Regions from separate parts of the Mesorhizobium sp. M0601 genome, predicted to be linked through region 4. Evidence: predicted binding sites of a transcription regulator. Region 4 holds the regulator's gene; each other region holds the start of a gene.
The links. Region 4 encodes LexA, which represses DNA repair genes until DNA is damaged. Its sites were predicted from a motif close to TGTTCNNNNTGTGTTCNG; they were not measured.
Positions count from the first base shown of each region.

Region 1: a site for LexA is predicted at 2,948-2,965, ahead of recA (recombinase RecA). Genes of this name have one in related genera too.
Region 2: a site for LexA is predicted at 1,713-1,730, ahead of NKI41_RS07830 (DNA recombination protein RmuC). Genes of this name have one in related genera too.
Region 3: a site for LexA is predicted at 2,118-2,135, ahead of parE (DNA topoisomerase IV subunit B). Genes of this name have one in related genera too.

Region 1 is NZ_JAMYQK010000004.1:52,741-58,310, reverse strand. Features, by position in the region: gene sufA (Fe-S cluster assembly scaffold SufA) at 16-402, shown strand; gene NKI41_RS06015 (DUF2199 domain-containing protein) at 414-947, shown strand; gene NKI41_RS06010 (GFA family protein) at 944-1,441, opposite strand; gene NKI41_RS06005 (TfoX/Sxy family protein) at 1,532-1,855, shown strand; gene NKI41_RS06000 (PfkB family carbohydrate kinase) at 1,890-2,813, opposite strand; gene recA (recombinase RecA) at 3,090-4,187, shown strand; gene alaS (alanine--tRNA ligase) at 4,447-5,570, shown strand, end outside.
Region 2 is NZ_JAMYQK010000005.1:147,631-153,200, forward strand. Features, by position in the region: gene NKI41_RS07815 (GNAT family N-acetyltransferase) at 1-186, opposite strand, end outside; gene fmt (methionyl-tRNA formyltransferase) at 183-1,112, opposite strand; gene def (peptide deformylase) at 1,129-1,659, opposite strand; gene NKI41_RS07830 (DNA recombination protein RmuC) at 1,763-3,025, shown strand; gene NKI41_RS07835 (GFA family protein) at 3,065-3,469, opposite strand; gene NKI41_RS07840 (cation diffusion facilitator family transporter) at 3,548-4,510, opposite strand; gene NKI41_RS07845 (transglutaminase-like domain-containing protein) at 4,632-5,441, opposite strand.
Region 3 is NZ_JAMYQK010000035.1:55,338-60,907, reverse strand. Features, by position in the region: gene gcvP (aminomethyl-transferring glycine dehydrogenase) at 1-690, shown strand, start outside; gene NKI41_RS25340 (GGDEF domain-containing protein) at 763-1,932, opposite strand; gene parE (DNA topoisomerase IV subunit B) at 2,206-4,257, shown strand; gene NKI41_RS25330 (FUSC family protein) at 4,300-5,570, shown strand, end outside.
Region 4 is NZ_JAMYQK010000039.1:37,432-43,001, reverse strand. Features, by position in the region: gene gltX (glutamate--tRNA ligase) at 1-359, opposite strand, end outside; gene NKI41_RS26520 (ComEC/Rec2 family competence protein) at 456-2,921, shown strand; gene lexA (transcriptional repressor LexA) at 2,915-3,649, opposite strand; gene kynU (kynureninase) at 4,097-5,344, shown strand; gene NKI41_RS26505 (hormone-sensitive lipase) at 5,440-5,570, shown strand, end outside.

The DNA of each region.
Region 1 (5,570 bases), on a different contig from region 4:
ATGGAGAAGGAAAATATGGGACGCTTTGCCGTCATCACGATGACCGAAAAGGCCGCCGACCGGGTGCGCGAGATCGTTGCGACCCGTGAGAATGCGCATGGCATTCGCCTTGGCATCAAGAAGGGCGGCTGCGCCGGCATGGAATATACGGTCGACCTAGTGACCGAGCCCAACGCCAAGGACGACCATATCGAGCGCGACGGCGCCCATGTCTATGTCGCGCCGGAGGCGGCACTTTTCCTGTTCGGCACCGAGATGGACTTCGAGCAGACGACGCTGCGCACCGGCTTCACCTTCCGCAATCCGAACCAGAGTTCGGCCTGCGGCTGCGGCGAATCGGTCGAATTGAAGCCGGCCGATCTGAAGGCACTGGCCGAGGCGCGCGAAGCAAGCGCGGCTTAGCGTCTCTGGTGATGAGTGCCGAGGCATATCGCTGGCGGTGTGCCTGTTGCGGTCAGGAATATACCGGGCTTCCAACAGATATGGCGTTCGGTGCGCCCGTGGACACGGACACGCTTGACGATGCCGCTCGAGCGACCTTTCGCAAGAATGAAGATTTCTGCGAGGTGCGCCGTGCGTCGGGGGTAACAGATCGGTTTGTTCGTTGCTTGCTGCCTCTGCCAGTGCCTCAGCTATCCAGCGAGTTCTGTTTCGGCGTATGGATGTCGGTCTCGGAAAAAAGCTGGAATCTATACCGAGATGGATACGACAGTGGCCAGTATGAAGAAGAACTCTGTTTTGGATATCTGATGCACAACATTCCTGAGTATCCCGGCTCGTTGCATCTGCATGCCAATGTTGTATTTCAGCCCGGTGATCAGCGTCCGAAGGTGTTTCTGCTTGATGCAGATCATCCCTTGGTTGCGGCCCAACGCAGTGGGGTGGATGTGGCGCAGATAGAGCGCTGGGTGGCTCTCACGCACCGACCTAAGGCCGGGAGCAACTAATCCACCCACATCCCTGTTCGCTTGTGCCAGTCTGCGATCGACTCCTCCGGGTAGACATCGAAAACCTTGTCGCCCTTGCCGATATCCGGCTCGACCCAGTTCGCTTTGTATTTCAGCATCAGATGCACCTTCTCCGGTGGCTTTGGCAGGTCTGTGTCGATCGCTGAGGCAAACGGATGCACCAGCTCCGGCCAGGTCGGATCGTAGAGCCAGAGTGCCGTCCCGCATTTCGTGCAGAAGTTCCGCTCGCCCGTCGAGGTCTCGCGTTGCGGGTGCTCGTCGTCCTCGATCTCGGCGCGGTAGACGCCGAGATGGCGCTTGCCCTGGATTTTCAGCGTCTCGTAATCGGCGCCGAGATTGATGGCAAAACCGCCGCCGCCCTGCTGCTTGCGGCAGATCGAGCAGTAGCACAGCATGAACGGCACCGGCGTGTGGCTTTCCACCTCGAAACGCACGGCATTGCACCGGCAGGACCCTTTGAGCAGAAGCGGCATGAGAAACTCCGACGAAAGTGATTTGCACTTTGTCAGGATGGCGCCGGTTGCGGCGATGACAAGGGGAAATCCGGGTGACATGATCGCCGCATGGACAACGAGCGCATAGAAGAGCTTTTCGAAGGCCTCGGCCCGGTCAGTATCCGCAAGCTGTTCGGCGGCAAGGGCATCTATTTCGACGGCGTCATCGTCGCCATCGTCATCGGTGGCGAATTGATGCTGAAGGCCGACGCCGAAAGCGCCCCGGAATTCGAAGCGGCCGGCTGCCGGCAATGGACCTATACCGGCTCGCGCCACGGCAAGCTCGTGTCGATGCCCTATTGGAGCGTTCCCGACAGCGCGCTCGACGATCCCGACGAGATGGCGATCTGGGCGCGCCGCGCCTACGAGGCAGGACGGCGCGCCGGCAAATAGGCTGCGTCATGCTTCGGCAATTCCGGGCCGCACTTCATGCCAGCTCCCGCGCGTCAGGCACGAGCGCCAGCGCTTCGGCAAAGCTGGCGCTGGTGAAGGCGGCGCGCTCGTCGGCGAGCATCGCGGCGGCAACGCCTTCGCGCAGCGCTGCGCGCAGCGTCAGGCCGCGCAGCAGGGCAGCGATCGTGGCGCCTGCCAATGCGTCGCCGGCGCCGGCAGCATCGGTCCGCTTTTGCAGCGGCGGTGGCGAGATCGAGAACGCGCTCAATTCGTCGAAACCGAGCACTGGTTCGTCGCCGGCGGTGATCACGCCGCTTTTCAGCCCGGCGCGTCTCAGGCCGTCGACGATGCCTTGATCGATTTGGACGCCGGCGAGCACGCCGGCCTCGGGCCGGTTCATGAAGGCCATCGCCAGACGGTCGAGCACCGGCGTCAGCCGCGCCGCTTTGTTGGGCGAGACCGCAAGCGCAAACACCGGCTTGCCGGCGGCGAGTGCCGCCAGCCGCTCCAGCGCGGTCGACGGCAGGTTGGCGTCGCACAGCACCGCGTCGGCCGAACCGATCGCTTCCCGCACCTTGGCGCGGCGGATCTGCTTGGGAAGCGCCAGCTCGTAGAGCACCATGTCGGCAAGGCCGGCGATCAGCCCGCCGTCGCTGTCGATCAGCATCGTATGGCTTGGCGTTGCTCGGTCGAGGAACACCGCCGACAGGTCGGTAATGCCGGCCTCGGTGACGGCGCGTAAGACCGTGTCGCCCAGGGCATCGCCGCCGCGTACCGAAAGCAGCGAGGCCGAGGCGCCGCGTCGCACCGCACAGCGCAAGGCGTTAAAGACGGCGCCGCCGACATGCTCGCGCATCGTGCCGGGATTAGACGCTGCTGGCACGAAGGCGCCGGCAACCCGGCCGCGCCGCTCGATATAGGCGCCGCCCACGGCCAGGATCGTCGAGGATTTGATCATGCCGTCAAAATGCCCTTTAGCTGTTGCCCGGAGAGACTAGGTCGCCGGGCGGAACCCCGCAATCGCGGGTCCGATTCGGTTGGTGACGGCAACGGCGCCGCATGCGAGGCGAGACACATCGGAAGCGATAATTGCGAAACAAAAATAGAACAAATAGCGATATACGTTATTTTTCAAATCCTTGGTGCTCATTGACAAATGAGAACAAATGAGGTACATTCTTTTAAGGATTGCGGGATTGTCCGGCCTCCATTGACGACCACGGGGTGATGTATCATGGCTCAGAATTCTTTGCGGCTTGTAGAGGACAAAGCGGTGGATAAATCAAAGGCTCTGGATGCGGCGCTGTCGCAAATCGAGCGTGCCTTCGGCAAGGGCTCGATCATGCGGCTCGGCGCGAACGAGCAGGTCGTCGAGATCGAAACGGTGCCGACCGGCTCGCTTGGGCTGGACATCGCGCTTGGCGTCGGCGGCCTGCCACGCGGCCGCATCGTCGAGATCTACGGGCCGGAAAGCTCGGGCAAGACGACGCTGGCGCTGCACACGGTGGCCGAAGCCCAGAAGAAGGGCGGCATCTGCGCCTTCGTCGATGCCGAGCACGCGCTCGACCCGGTCTATGCCCGCAAGCTCGGCGTCGATCTCGAAAACCTGCTGATCTCGCAGCCCGATACCGGCGAGCAGGCGCTGGAGATCTGCGACACGCTGGTGCGCTCCGGCGCCATCGACGTGCTGGTGGTCGATTCGGTGGCGGCGTTGACGCCGCGGGCGGAAATCGAAGGCGAGATGGGCGATTCGCTGCCCGGCCTGCAGGCCCGCCTGATGAGCCAGGCACTGCGCAAGCTCACCGCCTCGATCTCGCGCTCCAACACCATGGTCATCTTCATCAACCAGATCCGCATGAAGATCGGCGTCATGTTCGGTTCGCCCGAGACGACGACCGGCGGCAATGCGTTGAAATTCTATGCCTCGGTCCGCCTCGACATCCGCCGCATCGGCTCGGTCAAGGATCGCGACGAGGTCGTCGGCAACCAGACCCGCGTCAAGGTCGTCAAGAACAAGCTGGCGCCGCCCTTCAAGGTGGTCGAGTTCGACATCATGTATGGCGAGGGCGTCTCGAAGACCGGCGAGCTGGTCGATCTCGGCGTCAAGGCGGGCGTGGTCGAAAAGTCGGGCGCCTGGTTCTCCTACAATTCGCAGCGTCTTGGCCAGGGCCGCGAAAACGCAAAACTGTTCCTGCGCGACAATCCCGACACGGCGCGCGAGATCGAGCTGGCGCTACGGCAGAATGCCGGGCTGATTGCTGAGAAATTCCTTGAGAACGGCGGCTCCGAAAGCAGCGACGACGGTTTCGAGGACGACGCTGGGGTGATGTAGGGCAAGCGACGCCTCGCTGAGCCTCAGCCAGGTTTCGATTTGATGTTTTGATTTTGAGTTTGCGTAATCGATGCGTTTCGAACCGCCGGCCCATGGCCGGCGGTTCGCGTTTGACGGCGAGGCAGACGCATTTCAAGGCGCTGGTGAAAGCCGGGATTTGAGACCATTTGGTGTTTCTGGACAGGCTGCGGTGCGACCGCTAAAAGGCCATGTCTATTTTCCGCCGGCAGCCGGCGGTTCTCTCGAAAAGGCAGTATTCATGAGTGGCGTCAACGAGATCCGGTCGGCATTTCTCGACTATTTTCGCAAGGAAGGTCACGAGGTCGTCGCGTCAAGCCCGCTGGTGCCGCGCAACGACCCGACGCTGATGTTCACCAATGCCGGCATGGTGCAGTTCAAGAACGTTTTCACCGGTCTGGAGAAGCGGCCGTATTCGCGCGCCACGACTGCCCAGAAGAGTGTTCGCGCCGGCGGCAAGCACAACGACCTCGACAATGTCGGCTACACCGCGCGCCACCTGACCTTCTTCGAGATGCTCGGCAATTTCTCCTTCGGCGACTATTTCAAGGAGCGGGCCATAGAGCTTGCCTGGAACCTGATCACCAGGGAGTTCGGGCTGAAGAAGGACAAGCTGCTGGTCACCGTCTACCACACCGACGACGAGGCGGCCTCGTACTGGAAGAAGATCGCCGGCCTTTCGGACGATCGCATCATCCGCATCGCGACTTCGGACAATTTCTGGGCAATGGGCGACACTGGACCTTGCGGGCCGTGTTCGGAGATATTCATCGACCGTGGCGAGCATATCTGGGGCGGCCCTCCTGGCAGCCCCGAGGAGGATGGCGACCGTTTCCTTGAATTCTGGAACCTGGTGTTCATGCAGTACGAACAGGTGACGAAGGACGAGCGCGTCGACCTGCCGCGTCCGTCGATCGACACAGGCATGGGCCTCGAGCGCATGGCATCCATCCTGCAAGGCGTTGAAAGCGTCTTCGAAACCGACCTGTTCCGCCACCTGATCGACGCTGCGTCGTCGGCGCTTGGCAAAGGTCCGGATGCGGGCACCGTCGCATCGTTCCGCGTCATCGCCGACCATTTGCGTTCGTCCTGCTTCCTGGTCGCCGACGGCGTGCTGCCGTCCAACGAAGGACGCGGCTACGTGCTTCGTCGCATCATGCGCCGCGCCATGCGCCACGCGCAGTTGCTCGGCGCCCGCGATCCGCTGATGTGGCGCCTGGTGCCGGCACTGGTCCGCGAGATGGGCCAAGCCTACCCGGAACTGGTGCGCGGCGAACAGATGATCACCGAAACGCTGAAGCTTGAGGAAACTCGTTTCCGCAAGACGCTGGTGCGCGGCTTGGGCTTGCTTTCCGAGGCGACGGA
Region 2 (5,570 bases), on a different contig from region 4:
TGAAAACAGGATATGGCCGACCACTTGCCCGTCTTCGTCCGCCACCAGTTCGACGACGGCATCACCGCCGGTGACCAGCGCGTCGACCAGTCCGGCCTCGGTCTGCTGGCCGAATGCGTGTTCTTCGACAAGGCGGATCGCCTCGCGGTCCCGCGGCGTCGCCGCGCGTATGGACATCATGCTCATGACAATTTCATTCCTTTTTCGAGCCTGGCCCCGCGCAGAAACTCCTGCGCGGCAATGGGCCTTCCGCCCGCACGTTGAACTTCGACCGGCCTGATCGCGCCTGACCCGCAGGCGACCGTCAGCCGGTCATCGAGAATTCCTCCCGGTTCGCCGGCGCCTTGCGAGAGCGTCGAGCGAAGCAGTTTCAGCCGTTCCACGCGGCCGCCGATTTCGGCCTCGCACCATGCACCGGGAAAGGGCGACAGGCCGCGAATCTGGTTGTGCACGTCGCCGGCAGGTCGCAGCCAGTCTATGCGAGTCTCCGATTTATCGATTTTCTTGGCGTAGGTCACCCCCACCTCCGCCTGTGTGGCAAATGTCAGCGTATTCCGCTCCAGCCGTTCGAGCGCTTGCACTATCAGCAAAGCACCCAAGACCATCAGCCGATCGTGCAGATCGCCGGCCGTCATGTCGGGTCCAATGGCGCATTTTTCAACCATTGCCACCGGGCCGGTGTCGAGGCCTTCCTCCATCCGCATCACCATCATGCCCGTTTCGGTATCGCCGGCCATGATGGCGCGCTGGACAGGGGCAGCGCCGCGCCAGCGCGGCAATAGCGATGCGTGACCGTTGAGGCAACCGAGCCGCGGCGCCTCGAGAATGGGTTTGGGTAGAAGCAATCCGTAGGCGACGACCACGGCGACGTCGGCGCGCAAGGCGCGGAACGCCTCCTGCTCCGCCTCGCTCTTCAGCGACACCGGCGACCGCACCTCGATGCCAAGCCGCTCCGCCTCGCGCTGCACCGGCGACGGCGTCAGTTCGAGCCCGCGCCGGCCGCCGGCGCGCGGCGGCTGCGTGTAGACGGCTGCCAACTCGTGCCCGGCCCCGGCAATCGCCCGCAGCGTCGGCACGGAGAATTCGGGCGTACCCATGAAGATGACACGCAGGGGCATTCGTCGACGCCTATCCCACCATCTTGCCCGGCGCCTTGTCCCTGGCGAGCTTCTTGAATTTCTTGACCACCATGTCGCGCTTCAGCTTGGAGATGTAATCGATGAACAGCACGCCGTTGAGGTGGTCGATTTCATGCTGCAGGCAGGTCGCCATCAGCCCCTCGGCCTCGATCTCCTGCAGCTTGCCGTCGCGATCGAGATATTTCACCCGCACCGCGGCGGGGCGCTCGACTTCGGCATAGTAATCGGGGATCGACAGACAGCCTTCCTCATAGACCGAACGCTGGTCGGAGCTTTCAAGGATTTCGGGATTGATGAAGACGTGCGGCGCCGGCGTCTCGTCCTCCTTGGCGAGGTCGATCACCAGCATGCGCAAGGGTTCGCCGACCTGGATCGCTGCGAGGCCGATGCCGGGCGCGTCATACATGGTGTCCAGCATGTCGCCGGCCAGTTTGCGCAAATCGCCATCGACACGCTCGACCGGTTTTGAAACCTGGCGCAGGACGGGATCGGGGAGGATGATAAGCGGCTTGATCGACATGGCGTCTCACCTAAGACCTCGCAGGAAAAGCGTCAACCGGGGCGCCTTCGGGTCGTTCACGTTTTGATCTGTGCCGGCAGACCGAATCATCTATGCTGTCGACATGAACGATCTGGCCACCATCCTGTCCGAACCTGTCGCCCGCCTCGGCGCCACTACGATCACGCTCGGCCAAGCCCTGGGTTTCGGCGCAATGCTGTTCCTCGGCCTGTTCGTGGCGCTCGTCGTTGCGCTGTGGCGATCGGCCAAGGCGCGTGCAGTGGCGGCCGCCGAAGCCGCCGACCACGCCCGCGACGCCGAGGTGCGGATGGCTGGTATCTTGGCAAGCCAGGCGGAAATGCAGGGCCGCATGGGCGCCATCGCCGAAGTGTTCGGGGCGCGCCAGGCCGAACTCACCCAGTCGATCGGCCAGCGTCTCGATGCCATGACCGGCCGCCTGGGCCAGACCATGACCGAGCAGACGAGATCGACGCATGAGAGCCTCGCCAAGCTGCAGGAACGGCTGGCGGTCATCGATATCGCGCAAGGCAACATCCAGTCGCTGGCCGGCCAGGTCGTGCAATTGCAGGCGATCCTTTCCAACAAGCAGACGCGCGGCGCCTTCGGCCAGTCGCGTATGGAAGCCATCGTCGCCGACGGATTGCCGCACGGCGCCTATGAATTCCAGGCGACCTTGTCGAATGGCAGCCGGCCCGACTGCCTGGTGAAGATGCCGAACGGCGCACCGTCGCTTGCCGTCGATGCAAAGTTTCCGCTCGAGGCCTGGAATGCCATCCGGGCCGCCGAAGGCGCCGAACTGCAGAAGTCCGCCGCACAGGCTTTCCGCCGCGACATCGAGGTGCATGTCCGCGATATTTCCGAAAAATACCTGATCCAGGGCGAGACGCAGGACACCGCCTTCATGTTCGTGCCTTCGGAATCGGTGTTCGCCGAAATCCACGAGAATTTCGAGGCCGTTGTCCAGAAGGCGCATCGCTCGCGGATCGTCATCGTCTCGCCATCGCTTTTGATGTTGTCGATCCAGGTCATCCAGGCAATCCTCAAGGATGCCCGCATGCGCGAGCAGGCACACCTGATCCAGGGCGAGGTTATCCGGCTGATGGAAGATGTTTCCCGGCTCGACGAGCGGGTGCGCAAATTGCAGACGCATTTCGGTCAATCGGCCAAGGATATCGACGACATCCTTGTCTCGACATCGAAGGTGACCAGGCGCGGACAAAAGATCGAGGCGCTGGAGTTTGGCGTGCAGCCGGCGGAGGACACCGCTGGTTCGAATGGCAGCGGAGCAAAAGCGGAAAGCAGCCCGCGCGTCGCCGATTCGAAAACCGGGCAGTTGAGGCTAAGGGTCGTCGAAGGCGACGATTGAGAGCTGCGCCGGAACCGGAGGCTTCGCCCCGGTCTGGCGCTACTGCTCCTCGATGATGGTTGTGCCTTCGAATTCCGGCAGCCAATGCAGCGCCGAGCGGTGCCAGATCTGCTTTCTCGGCACCAGTTGCTCGCGCTGCCGTGCCGTGCCGACCCTGATACCGTAAACCTTCGGTCCCTCGCCCGCCGACGTGGCGTAGAGATGCGAGCCGCACTCACCGCAAAATGCCTGGGCGCGCTTGGCGCCGCTCGAACCGGTCTTGATATAGATCTTCGGCGTGCCCTTGGTGATCCTGTAATTGTCCTCGGACGCCGGCACGGTGACGCGAAAGGCCGTTCCGGTTAGCTTCTGACAATCGATGCAGTGACAAATGGTGGTCTTTTCCGGATCGACTTCGGCCTCGTAAGTGATAGCGCCACAATGACACGCGCCGTCGATTTTCATCTTCGTTCCTCCTGGAGCTTTTGCCTGCGATCATAGCCGGGACTGCCCGGGCGCATCGATTTCCTCAAGCCATTTTCCTTAGGCCGGTTCCCCTCCGGACGCCGCCAAGGCCTTGCTCCGGCGTTCCCAGGTACCGGTGGTCTGAGGCTTGACGAACAGCCGCGTCACCTCCGGCATCTCCGCTTTCAGCCGCGTCTCGAGGCGTTCGACGCAGGTCTCTATCTCGGGCGCCGACAAGTGGTCCTCGAACTCGATGCTCAGAGCGGCGACGATCTCCTGCGGACCCATATGCAGCGTCAGCGCGCCATTCGCCCGCTGCACCGCCGGGTCCTGCTGGACGATGTCCAATACTTTCATTTGCACCTCGGGCGAAGCCGGCTCGCCGAGCAGCAGGCTTTTGCTTTCGCGCGCCAGGAAGATCGCGGTCCCGCCCAGGATCAGCGCGATGCCAATCGACGCGGCGCCGTCGAGCTTCGGCATGTCCAGCAGTTCCGCCGCCGATATCCCGGCGAAGGCGACAACGAGGCCGAGAAGTGCCGCGCTGTCCTCGAAGAGTACGGTGTAGACACTCGGATCCTTGCTGAGCTGCACCGCCTCAAGCCAGCCGTGGCTGCCTTTTTGGTGGCGGAATTCCTTCAGCGCCACCAGCCAAGAGGTGCCTTCGAAGAGGAAGGAAAGGCCAAGGACAGCGTAGTTCACCTTGGCGTTGGCGATCGGCTCCGGCGCCATGATGTGCGTCACGCCTTCGTAGAACGATATGCCGGCGCCCAGTGCAAAGACGAGGAGCGCAACGATGAAGCTCCAGAAGTACAGCTCGCGGCCATGGCCGAGCGGATGCGTGCGGTCGGCCGGCCGGGCGGCACGGTGCATGCCGTAAAGCAGCAGGCTGCCATTGCCGGTATCGACGAGCGAGTGGACGCCTTCCGAGAGCATTGCCGAGCTGCCCGTGAACAAGGCAGCGGCAAATTTGGTCAGTGCGATCGCAAGATTTCCGGCGAGCGCCGCATAGATCACTTTTTTCGACCCGCCATGCGCCGCCATGGTGTGCTGCCTTGGTTGATGCACCGAGATTGGCGGAGCGCCCGCCCACGCTCCACAGCTCTCACAACGCCCGAAGTGCCCAGTTGTTCACAAGGTCAGTTGTTCAAAGGGCGGCGCGGGGCTATTCGACGACCTCGTCTGTCCAGACCTTGAAGCCAGCCAGCGCGCCCGGCCCAAAAATGTGGGTCAGCGGCACATCGGCGGCATCGCGTCCGGAGGCAATCAGGATGCGGCCGATGCGCGGCGCGTTATTGCGCGGGTCGAACGCGTGCCAGCGGCCGCCGAGATAGACTTCCATCCAGGCGGCGAAATCCATGTCCGACCACGGCTTTGGCAGGCCGATATCACTGATATAGCCGGTGCAGTAGCGGGTCGGAATGTTCAGGGCGCGGCAGAAGGCAACAGCGAGGTGAGCAAAGTCCCGGCATACACCACTCTGCTCGCGATAGGCCTCGGCGGCGGTGCGCGTCGGCCGCGCATTGAAATAGTTGAAGACGATGTGGTTATGGACGAAGTCGCAGACCGCCTGGACGCGCGGAATGCCGAGCGGGGTGCTGCCGAACAGCCGCCACGCTTCATTCGACAGCACGTCGCTCTCGCAATAGCGGCTGGGCAGCAGGAACAGCAGCGTCTCCGACGGCAGATCGCGCACCTCGTGCTGCCACGCCGTCAGCTCGCGCGTCTCGAAGGAGCCGGGGTCGCGGATCACCGCGTCCGTGCCGAACGCAAAGCGCCCGGCCGGCGCAACGAAACGGTTGCACCAATTGCCGAAACTGTCGCGGTAGCTCTCGATCGGCACCGGCGGGTTCGACGTCAGGAAGTCCGGCCGCTCAAGATCGGATGCGCGCGAATAATGGACATTTAGCATCGCGATCAGCGGTGTTTCCTGCGGGAAGTCGAAGCTCATCTGGCAACCGATGTGGATCCGCATTGTCGTCCTGACCGGCCTGCCTGATCATCAGCTGGCGAAACGCGAGGGCTGATGCTGCAGTGCGAAGAAGACCATGGCACGGACCGCTGCGGTTTACGAGGGAATTAGAAACCGGTTGACAGCCCATCG
Region 3 (5,570 bases), on a different contig from region 4:
AAGCCATATCTGCCCGGCCACGTCACCGAAGGCTCGGCCCATGCCGTGGCGGCGGCACCGTTCGGCAGTGCCTCCATCCTGCCGATCACCTGGATGTATATTCGCATGATGGGCGCTTCCGGCCTGAAGCAGGCGACCGAGACGGCGATCATCTCCGCCAACTATGTGGCGACGCGGCTTGGCGAGCATTTCCCCCTGCTTTACAAAGGGCGCAACGGACGCGTCGCGCATGAATGCATCCTCGACACCCGCGTGCTCAAGGACAGCGCCGGCATCAGCGTCGACGATATCGCCAAGCGGCTGATCGACTATGGCTTCCACGCGCCGACCATGTCGTTCCCGGTCGCCGGCACGCTGATGGTCGAGTCGACCGAGTCCGAGCCCAAGCGCGAGCTGGATCGTTTCTGCGAGGCGATGATCGCCATAGCCGGCGAGGCAGCCAAGGTGGCGAAGGGCGAATGGCCGTTGGCCGACAATCCTCTAGTCAATGCGCCGCACACCGCCGCCGAGGCGTTGGCCGGCCAGTGGACCCATCCCTATTCGCGCCTGGAGGCGGCCTACCCCGCCGGCGATGCCGACACGGCGGCAAAATACTGGCCGCCGGTGTCACGCATCGACAATGTCGCCGGCGACCGCAACCTCGTCTGCTCCTGCCCGCCGCTGTCGGAATATCTGGGTGCGGCGGAATAGATCATGATCCCGAAAAGTGGAATCCGGTTTTCGGACAAGATCACGGGTCTAACAAGCAGATAGAAACCTCAATCAGGCAGAACGCAAGGCCGGCCCGTCGGCCTTGCTCGCCCGGTCCCGAACGACGACGCGATTTCGCCCGGCGCGCTTTGCCGCATAGAGTGCTGCGTCGGCTTCGGCCAGCACATCGTCGAGACCGGTGCCGTTTGTTCCGCCAAAGCCGATGCCGCCGCTGACTGTGCTTCGCAACGGACCGAGTTGGGTGGCCACGACTTCCGTGCCGAAGGCGACGCTGATCTTGCTCGCAATGTCATAGGCCTTCTCTTCCGTCATCCGCGACATGACGAGCACGAATTCCTCGCCGCCCAACCGGAAGGCGTCGACGCCGGTCCGGGCGTATTTCCTGATGACGGCGGCAAAGCGGCACAGAACCTGGTCGCCGACCGGGTGACCGAATACGTCGTTCGTCCTCTTGAAATGGTCAAGGTCGAACATGGCAACGGACATGAACGGACCGAAGACCCGCTCGCCGTAGAGTGCCGTCAACGCCCGCCGATTCATCAGCCCGGTCAATGGATCGGTCATCGTCTCGGCCTTCAATTCGATCTGCGCCTGCAAATGGTGCAGGGAGAGCGTCAATGCGCCGAGCCCGGTCATGCAGGCGACGGCCACGACGGAATTCACCCGCTCGGCCCAATTGTCCGGTGCTACACCCAGCACCCATTGGCCCGTGACCAGCAGGACCGCGCCGCAAAGTCCGAACGACAGCGCACAGACGCCGCTCAGGAACGAGACGACCAGCAATATCCGGCGATCGTGACCACCCTCAATCCAGAACATCGCCCCGATGAGCGAGAGCAGCGCCGTTACCGTCGCGTAGGTGACAATAAAGCCGACACCATCAAACCCGAGATACGTCGCGCCCGCGCAAACAGCCATCGCAACCAAGGTCGGCAAGATGGCTCGCCTGTAGTCGCCTGTGCCGAGATATTGCATGGCCGACAGGCAGATGATCAGGAAGCCGAGGCTGAGAAGCACAAGCACGATCTGGCAAAGCCAGGCGCTTGGATCCCTGGTGTAATGCCAGAACAACACGACATGTGCGACCAGCACGAGAATGCCGCAGGCCACCGTCAGCACAAAGCGTGCCTTTGGCGCGCTGAACCAGATCGCAAACATGGTGATGCTAAGGCACGTGCCCGACAGCGCCGCCGCGAGCAGGAGCGAACTGTAATCCAACATGCTTAAGCGACAGCCTCTTGAGGGTTTCGCTGCATTATAGGTCAGCGACAGTCCGCAAATACCGTTTTTTCAGCCAATCTTGCGGCGTAACCTTCGGACAGGGTTTACAAAGCGTCGATGCTCCACCCTCGACCCCATTTCCGCCGCTTGGTTGTCGAATGGTTTTGCAGTAAGAGGCCCTATCCTCGAACGTAACAGGAACCTCCGTCGCCTGCCCGCCAAAAGCGTGGCAGTATCGGGTGGTGATTCGCAGCATCGGAATCCAGGACCGGCATGGACGACAATAACGATCTTTTCGCCAAATTCGACAAGCAGCCGCAACCGGCTCGCGCCGCCGCGCGCCCGGCCGACCCGCTGGTGCAGGCGGCGAAGCGGCCGGCGCCCCGCGACGCCAGCGAGAGCTATAGTGCCGCCGACATCGAAGTGCTGGAGGGGCTGGAGCCGGTGCGCCGCCGCCCGGGCATGTACATTGGCGGCACCGACGACAAGGCGATGCACCATCTGTTCGCCGAGGTCATCGACAATTCGATGGACGAGGCGGTCGCCGGCCATGCGACCTTCATCGATGTCGAGCTTTCCGCCGACGGATACCTGTCCGTCACCGACAACGGCCGCGGCATTCCGGTCGATCCGCACCCGAAATTCAAGAAGCCGGCGCTCGAACTCATCATGACGACGCTGCATTCAGGCGGCAAGTTCGACAGCAAGGTTTACGAGACGTCCGGCGGCCTGCACGGTGTCGGCGTTTCCGTCGTCAACGCGCTGTCCGACCATCTCGAGGTCGAGGTGGCGCTGGGAAGGAAACTTTATCGGCAAAAGTTCTCGCGCGGCATTCCTGTGACCGGCCTGGAGCAGCTCGGCGAGGTGCACAACCGCCGCGGCACGAAGATCCGCTTCCATCCAGACGAGCAGATTTTCGGCAAGGGTGCTGCTTTCGAGCCGGCGCGGCTCTACCGCATGGCGCGGTCAAAGGCCTATCTGTTCGGCGGTGTCGAAATCCGCTGGACCTGCGATCCGTCGCTGATCAGGGAAAAGGACACGACGCCGGCCAAGGCAGAATTCCATTTTCCGGGCGGCCTCAAGGATTATCTGAAAGCCTCGCTCGGCGACGAATTCCAGGTGACCCGTGAAATGTTTGCCGGCAAGAGCGAGAAGCAGGGCGGCCACGGTTCGCTCGAATGGGCGGTGACCTGGTTCGGCGGCGACGGTTTTATCAATTCCTATTGCAACACCATCCCGACCGCGGAGGGCGGCACGCATGAGGCTGGGTTCCGCAACGTCCTGACGCGTGGCTTGCGCGCCTACGCCGACCTGGTCGGCAACAAGCGCGCCTCGATCGTCACTTCCGAGGATGTGATGATCTCGGCGGCGGGCATGCTGTCGGTGTTCATCCGCGAACCGGAATTCGTCGGCCAGACCAAGGACAGGCTGGCGACGATCGAGGCGATCCGCATCGTCGAAAGCGCCATCCGCGACCCGTTCGACCACTGGCTGGCCGACAATCCGCAGGAGGCTTCGAAACTGCTCGAATGGGTGATCGCGCGCGCCGACGAGCGGGTGCGCCGCCGCCAGGAAAAGGAAGTGTCGCGCAAGAGTGCGGTGCGCAAGCTGCGCCTGCCCGGCAAGCTCGCCGACTGCACGCAGAATGCCGCCGCCGGTGCCGAGTTGTTCATCGTCGAGGGCGATTCGGCCGGCGGTTCGGCAAAGCAGGCGCGCGACCGCGCCAGCCAGGCGGTGCTGCCCCTGCGCGGCAAGATCCTCAACGTCGCCAGCGCCGGCAACGACAAGCTTGCCGCCAACCAGCAGATATCCGACCTCATCCAGGCGCTTGGTTGCGGCACGCGCTCGAGATATCGCGACGAGGACCTGCGTTACGACCGGGTCATCATCATGACCGATGCCGACGTCGACGGCGCCCATATCGCCTCGTTGCTGATCACCTTTTTCTACCAGGAGATGCCAAGCCTGGTCCGCGGCGGCCATCTCTATCTGGCGGTGCCGCCGCTTTATTCGATCCGGCAAGGCGGCAAGGTCGCCTATGCCCGCAACGATGCGCACAAGGACGAACTCCTGCGCACCGAATTCACCGGGCGCGGCAAGGTCGAAATCGGCCGCTTCAAGGGGCTGGGCGAAATGATGGCTGCCCAGCTCAAGGAAACCACCATGGACCCGAAAAAGCGCACGCTGCTCAGGGTCGACGTTATCGATGCCGAGGCGGCGACCAAGGATGCGGTCGACGCATTGATGGGGACCAAGCCCGAGGCCCGTTTCCGCTTCATCCAGGAACGCGCGGAATTCGCCGAGACGGAAGTGCTGGATATCTGAGCTCCCGCCGCTAGCTTGGCCTTCTGAGCTGGAGACGAGCACTTGACCTGGGCGCGGCTGAAGGACGATATCGGCACGCGGATCGCTGGCCTGACGCGGCCGACGCGTTCGGACTGGATCTTTGCCCTGCGCACCGTTTCGGCCGGCCTCATCGCGATATTGGCCGCCTATGCGCTGAAGCTCGACCACCCGCAATGGGCGATGATGACGGTGTTCATCGTCGCACAGCCGGTCGCCGGCATGGTGCTGGCGAAGGGGTTTTATCGTCTCCTCGGCACGTTTGCCGGCGCGCTGGCGGCGATCGGCATTACCACTCTTTTCGATGCCAACCCCTGGTTGCTGGTTGCAGTTCTTGCCGTCTGGATCGGCATCTGCTCGCTGGTCTCGTCGCTGCTACGCAATCCGGAAGCCTATGGCGCGGCGCTTGCCGGCTACACCGCGATGATCATCGGCCTGCCGGCTTTCGGCCAGCCGCACCTCGTCATCGATCTCGCCGTGGCGCGCTGCGCGGAAATCGTGCTTGGTATCGTCTGCGCTGCGCTGACCAGCCGGCTGATCCTGCCGAAACTGGCCGCCGACGCCATCATCTCAAGACTGAAACGCAGCATTCTCGACCTGGCGGCCTATGCGGACGGCGCTTTTTCCGGCGGCGATACGGAAAAGCTTGCCGGGCTGCACCGCAAGCTGATCGGCGACGTCCAGACGCTCGGCGAGATGCGCACCTACGCAAGGCTGGAGGGGCCGAGCCTCGCCACCCGCGCCTATCCGGTCCGGCGTACCATCGGCCAGCTTCTGTCGGCCCTGTCGGCGGCGCGTGCGCTGCATGCCCATGCCGCTCCGAAGAATGTAGCCCTCATCCCAGTTCGCGCCGAGTTGCAGGCCGTTGTCCGCGAACTGGTAGCCAAGCCGGGCGCGCTGGACGATACGGCGCCCTGGGTGGCGCGGCTCGACGCAATCGCCGGCAAGGCGCGACAGATGCCTGACGTCGCGGCCGGGCAAGACATTAACTGGGCTGGCACTGTCACCCGTCTAACCATTGCCGCCGACTTCGCCGGGGCAATGCAGCAAGTGCTGCGCGGCCTGGATGCACTCCGCTCTCCCCCGTCTCGTGCCAGTCGCGAACGGCGGCAGCCAGCGCTGGTGGTGCACCGCGATTACCGTGCGGCATCGCGCAATGCGGTGCGCGCAGCAATCGCCACGCTCCTGGTCGCCGGCTTCTGGCTGGCGACGAAATGGTCGGACGCGACCGGCACGGTCATTCTGGTCGCCGTTGTCTCCAGCTTGTTCGCCGCGCGCGCCGATCCGATCCGGTC
Region 4 (5,570 bases):
GGAAGCCCCTTGGCTCGCGCTGCCTCGCGCATCGCCTCCAGCTCCGCCGGCGTCGCGTAGCAGTAATAGGCCTTGCCCACGCGCACCAGCTCCTCGGCCACCTCGCGATGGCGCGGCGCGCGCTCGAACTGCGAGACAGGCGCGCCGTCCCAGGTGAGTCCGAGCCAGGAAAGTCCGTCGAGAATGGCTGCCGTCGCCGCATCCGTCGACCGCTCACGGTCGGTATCCTCGATGCGCAGCAGCATCGTGCCGCCCGTGTGCTTGGCGTACAGCCAGTTGAACAGCGCCGTGCGCGCGCCGCCAATGTGCAGATAGCCGGTGGGCGAGGGGGCAAAACGGGTGACGACCTTATCGGGCATGGAACTCTCAGGCGGGCGAAGGAAGTGGGTTTGCGGACTTTCGCGCGTTGCGCGTTCATGTAGCATAGGAGGTCGAGGGCGCAAGGGGCAGACCCGATGGCTGTGCGAGGCCGTGGTGCGGGCGAGGGCGAGGACGTTGGCAGCGACGTCAGCGAACCCTTGCTGTTTGCCGCTCCCCCGCCTGTCCTGCCGGCACCGGCATTGCTACCTGCTCCGCGCTTCGATGCTCCGTCGCTGCCGGCCAGCGACCCAGCAACGGTTCTCGTGCCCGCGGGCGAGCCCATCGTACGCCTGCCCAGGCGTTTCCGCCTCCCGTCACCGTCCCGTATCCGCAACAGCGTAACCACGGCGGCCGGTCTGGAACTCGACCGCGGCATCGCCTTCCTGCTGGTGCCGGTGTTCCTCGCATGCGGGGTGGTCGTTTATTTCGGGCTGTCGGTGGAGCCGGCCTTTCCACAGCCGATCGCAATCGCGCTCCTCGCGACCCTTTGTGCCGTCGTCTCGCGGTCATGGCCCAGGACGCGCCTGTGCTTCATGGTGGCGCTGCTCTGCGCGCTTGGCGTACTTGCCGCCAAGTTCGAGACATGGCGTGTCGGAACGCATATGCTCGGCTCCGAAATCTCGACGCGGCTGACGGGTCGCGTCGTATCGTACGAGCCCATGGCGAGCGGCCGCATCAGGCTGACAATCGATGTGATCTCAACGGCCAGGCCGACACTGCGCTACATGCCGGAACGGGTCCGCGTTTCGGCGATGAAGATACCGGCTGAGCTGACCGCCGGTTCCGAGATCACCGGCTATGTGCGGCTGCTGCCGCCGACCGGCCCGGTGCGGCCCGACAGCTATGATTTCTCGTTCGACAGCTATTTCGCCGGTATCGGCGGCAGCGGCTTTTTTCTCGGCAATCCGAAAGTCGTGTCGTCGGGCAGCATGCCGCTTGCCGCGCAGCTTTCTTCCGCGATCGAAGACGCGCGCGAATCCATCGCCGACCATATCCGCAGCCGCATCGGCGGTGCCGAGGGCGAGATTGCTGCTGCGCTGATCGTCGGCGTGCGCGCCGGCATTCCCGAGGAGATCAACGAAGCGATGCGGCGCACCGGCATCTACCACATCATCTCTATCTCGGGGCTGCATATGGCGTTGGTCGCCGGCACCATCATGGCGCTGCTGCGGGGTGCCTTCGCGCTGTTTCCCGATTTCTCATCCCGACGGCCGGTCAAGAAATATGCCGCGGCCGCCGCGCTTTTTTCGATTGCGGCCTACCTCGTCTTTTCCGGCATTGTCGTGGCGGCCGAACGCAGCTTCATCATGCTGGCGGTGATGCTTATCGCCGTGCTGTTCGACCGGGCCGCGCTCACCATGCGCAACCTGGCGATCTCGGCCATCGCGGTCATCCTGGTGTCGCCGCACGAGGTGGTCGGTCCGAGTTTCCAGATGTCCTTCGCCGCGACGGCGGCCCTTGTCGGCGCCTATGCAGGCTGGTCCGATTACCGCGCCGGCAGGGCCACCACGCCGCCGCCGCGGCAGTCGCCGCTACGCTTTGCCACTCGAAAGGTCCTGCTGGGCATGTGCGGTCTGGCGATGACCTCGATCATTGCAGGGAGCGCCACGGCGCTTTTCGCCATATGGCATTTCCAGCGCGTGGCGCCGCTCAGCCTGTTCGCCAATCTGGCCATCATGCCCATCGTGTCACTGGTCGTCATGCCCTTCGCCGTTCTCAGCGCGCTGGCGATGCCGTTCGGTGCGGATGGCCCTTTTCTCTATGTCATGGGCAAGGGGCTGACGGCGATGATCGCCCTGTCCGGGTGGATCTCGGAGCGCTCGCCGATCGATGCGGTCGGGCTGATTTCGCTGAGATCCGTCCTTCTGGTGACGATCGCCCTCGTCATTGCCAGCATGGCGACGACGTGGTTGCGGCTGGCGGCACTTCCTTTTGCGCTCGCCGGCTTGCTGACGACAACGCAGACACGCATACCCGACGTATTGGTCTCGGAGGACGCACGGCTGGTCGCGCTGCCGATCGGCAGCGGTGAACTCGCGGTCAACCGGGCACGCCCGAATGAGTTCACCATCGACAACTGGAAACGCGCGCTCACATCAGAGGCTATCGTCGCGCCGGAAACACCTGGAAAGAACGACCCGCAATTCGACATTGCCGATCCGGCCGACCTACCGCCGGGCATGCCGTTCATTTGCACGGACGGCCTCTGCCTTGCCAGGCATCCATCCGGCGCGATCATCGCGCAAGCCAAGGACCGCGATACTGCGCGGCCAGCCTGCGCCTTTGCCAGCTTGATCGTCATCGACGACGCCACCGCCCATAACCCCTGCTACTACGACCGGCTGGTCCTCGTCGTCACCAAACGGCAACTGGCGCGCGCGGGAAGTGCCGCCGTCTATTTCGATCCACAAGCGGCAACACGCGCCGAGATCCGCTTCGCCGTCGAAAAATCATACCGGCCCTGGCACGTGCAGCGGAAATTTTCACGCGCGGCACGGGGCCTGCCGCCATACCGCCGGGCCGACAACCCCAAAGCCGGCGCCAAGGGCGGAGCTCAGTAGCGGCGGATCAGTCCGACGAGCTTGCCCTGCACCTTGACCCTGTCTGGTCCGAAGATGCGCGTCTCGTAGGCCGGATTGGCGGCTTCCAGGGCGATCGAGGCGCCCTTGCGGCGGAACCGCTTCAGCGTCGCTTCCTCCTCGTCGACCAGTGCCACCACGATCTCACCGGGGCTCGCCGTATCGGCATTGCGGATGATCACCGTGTCGCCGTCGAAAATGCCGGCCTCGATCATCGAATCGCCTTTGACCTCAAGCGCATAATGCTCGCCGCCCATGATCATATCCGGCGGCACCGAAATCGAATGCGTCTGGTGCTGGATGGCGTCGATCGGCACACCGGCAGCGATGCGGCCCATCACCGGGATCGAAACGGCGGCGACGACATCGTCGTCATTTCCGGCTGCGGGCACGCGCGACGATGTCGGCTTGCCTTGCCGAGGGGCGCCTTGCCCAAGACTGCCCTGGATGACACTCGGCGAGAACTTGCGCGCCGCATTGAGGCCGGGGGCGATCGAGTCAGGCAGGCGTAGCACCTCCAGCGCACGGGCCCGGTTGGGCAAACGGCGAATGAAGCCGCGCTCCTCCAGCGCCGTAATCAGCCGGTGGATTCCGGATTTGGAAGCCAGGTCGAGCGCTTCCTTCATCTCGTCGAATGAAGGCGGGATACCGCTTTCCTTCAACCTTTCGTGGATGAACATAAGCAGTTCGTGTTGTTTGCGTGTCAGCATAGCGACCCCCAACAGAATCAGAAAAACAAACCCAGAACAAACACTATCTGTTCCAGTTGTGTTCCGCAACTGTTTAAAGTTTAATGAATGCGTTAAGGCTCGGGAAACAAACGACGTCCCCTACCGGCGTACCGCATTTTCACCGCCGCGAGCCTCATCGCCTTGATTCTGCTTTCGTTTGCGCCCTTCTGGCCTCCTAGAAGGCAGCACTGGCATCGGCCGTCGGTCGGCAAAAGGCACGGAATTGAACCCGTATCGACTGTGCGGTTTGGTCGATGCACCGTGAACGAAACGAACTCAAAACGCCAACCTCGGGTTAAGTCCCGGTTTCCACCGCCTGGTCAGGCTGCTTCTCGCCGGTGGAGCCTTGCTGCGCGCAACCAGGTAATGGAAGAACAGTCGATGCGTGTCCGGCGTTGCGTTGGATGTTGGGGGAGCAGACAAATCATGACAGGAATTCCCGATCTCGTGGCCATAAAGGCGATGGATGCCGCGGATCCGCTGCGCGCGATGCGCGACCGCTTTGTGTTGCCGCAAGGAGTGATCTATCTCGACGGCAATTCGCTAGGAGCTGCTTCACGTGCCGCTTTCGATGAACTGCACAAGGCCGCGACCGAAGAATGGTCGCATGATCTCATCCGCGCATGGAACACGGCCGGCTGGTTCAACATGCCGCTTGAACTTGGCGACCAGCTCGGGCGCCTGATCGGGGCCGCGGCCGGCCAGACAGTGGTCTGCGACACGACATCGGTCAATATCTACAAGCTGCTGCACGCCGCCATGGCCATGCGACCGGAGCGGCAGGTCATCGTCGCCGAGGGCGATAGTTTTCCGACGGACCTCTACATGGCCGAGGGTGTGGTTTCGACGCGAAAAGATACGCTGCTGCGCCTCTCGGGAGTCGACGCGCCGACCATCGAAGAGCTGATCGACGAACGCACCGCCGTGGTGCTGGTCAACCACGTCAACTATAAGTCGGGCGAACTGCGCGACATGCCGGCGCTGACGCGCAGGGCTCAGGAAGCCGGGGCGATGATCGTCTGGGATCTCTGCCACACCGCCGGCGCGATGCCAGTCGAGCTCGACAAGGCAAACGCCGATTTTGCCGTTGGCTGCACCTACAAATATCTGAATGGCGGCCCGGGCGCGCCTGCCTTCATCTATGCGGCTGAGCGGCATCTTTCCGACATCCAGCAGCCGCTCACCGGCTGGTGGGGCCATGCACGGCCCTTCGCCTTCGAGCCAGGCTATGCGGCCGGCACCGGCATCCGCCGGTTTCTGTGCGGCACGCAGCCGGTCCTGTCGATGCGCACGCTGAAGGGCGCGCTCGACATCTGGAACGATGTCGACATGACGGCGGTGCGCAAGAAGAGCATCGCGCTGGCGGATCTGTTCATCGAGCTTGTCGAGGCAAAGTGCGGCACTTACGGGCTCACGCTCGAAAGCACGCGCGATGGGGAAAAACGCGGCAGCCAGATTTCATTCATGCATGAGCATGGCTACCAGGTCATGCGCGCGCTGATCGAACGTGGCGTGATCGGCGATTTTCGCGCGCCATCGACCATGCGCTTCGGCTTCACCCCGCTCTATGTCGGCTATGCCGATGTCTGGCAGGCCGTCAAAGTGCTTGAGGACATCCTGCACACCGGTGCGTGGAAGGATGCGCGCTTCGCCATCAAAGCAGCTGTCACTTGAGATTGATGCGAGAGCTGGAATCGTGAGGCTGGCGACGACGCGCCGCGCGATGCTTACGGCTACGCTGCAGGGCCATATGCCAGGGAGGGCGCAGGGTGTTCGAACGTCACATTGCCGATTGGGACAACGCCTATGCCAACGGCGCCAACATAGCCGGCAGCGATCGCTGGCCGGCGGCCTGGATCGAGCCCGCGCGGGTTTTCCGCGACGTGCTTTCGACCGAGGG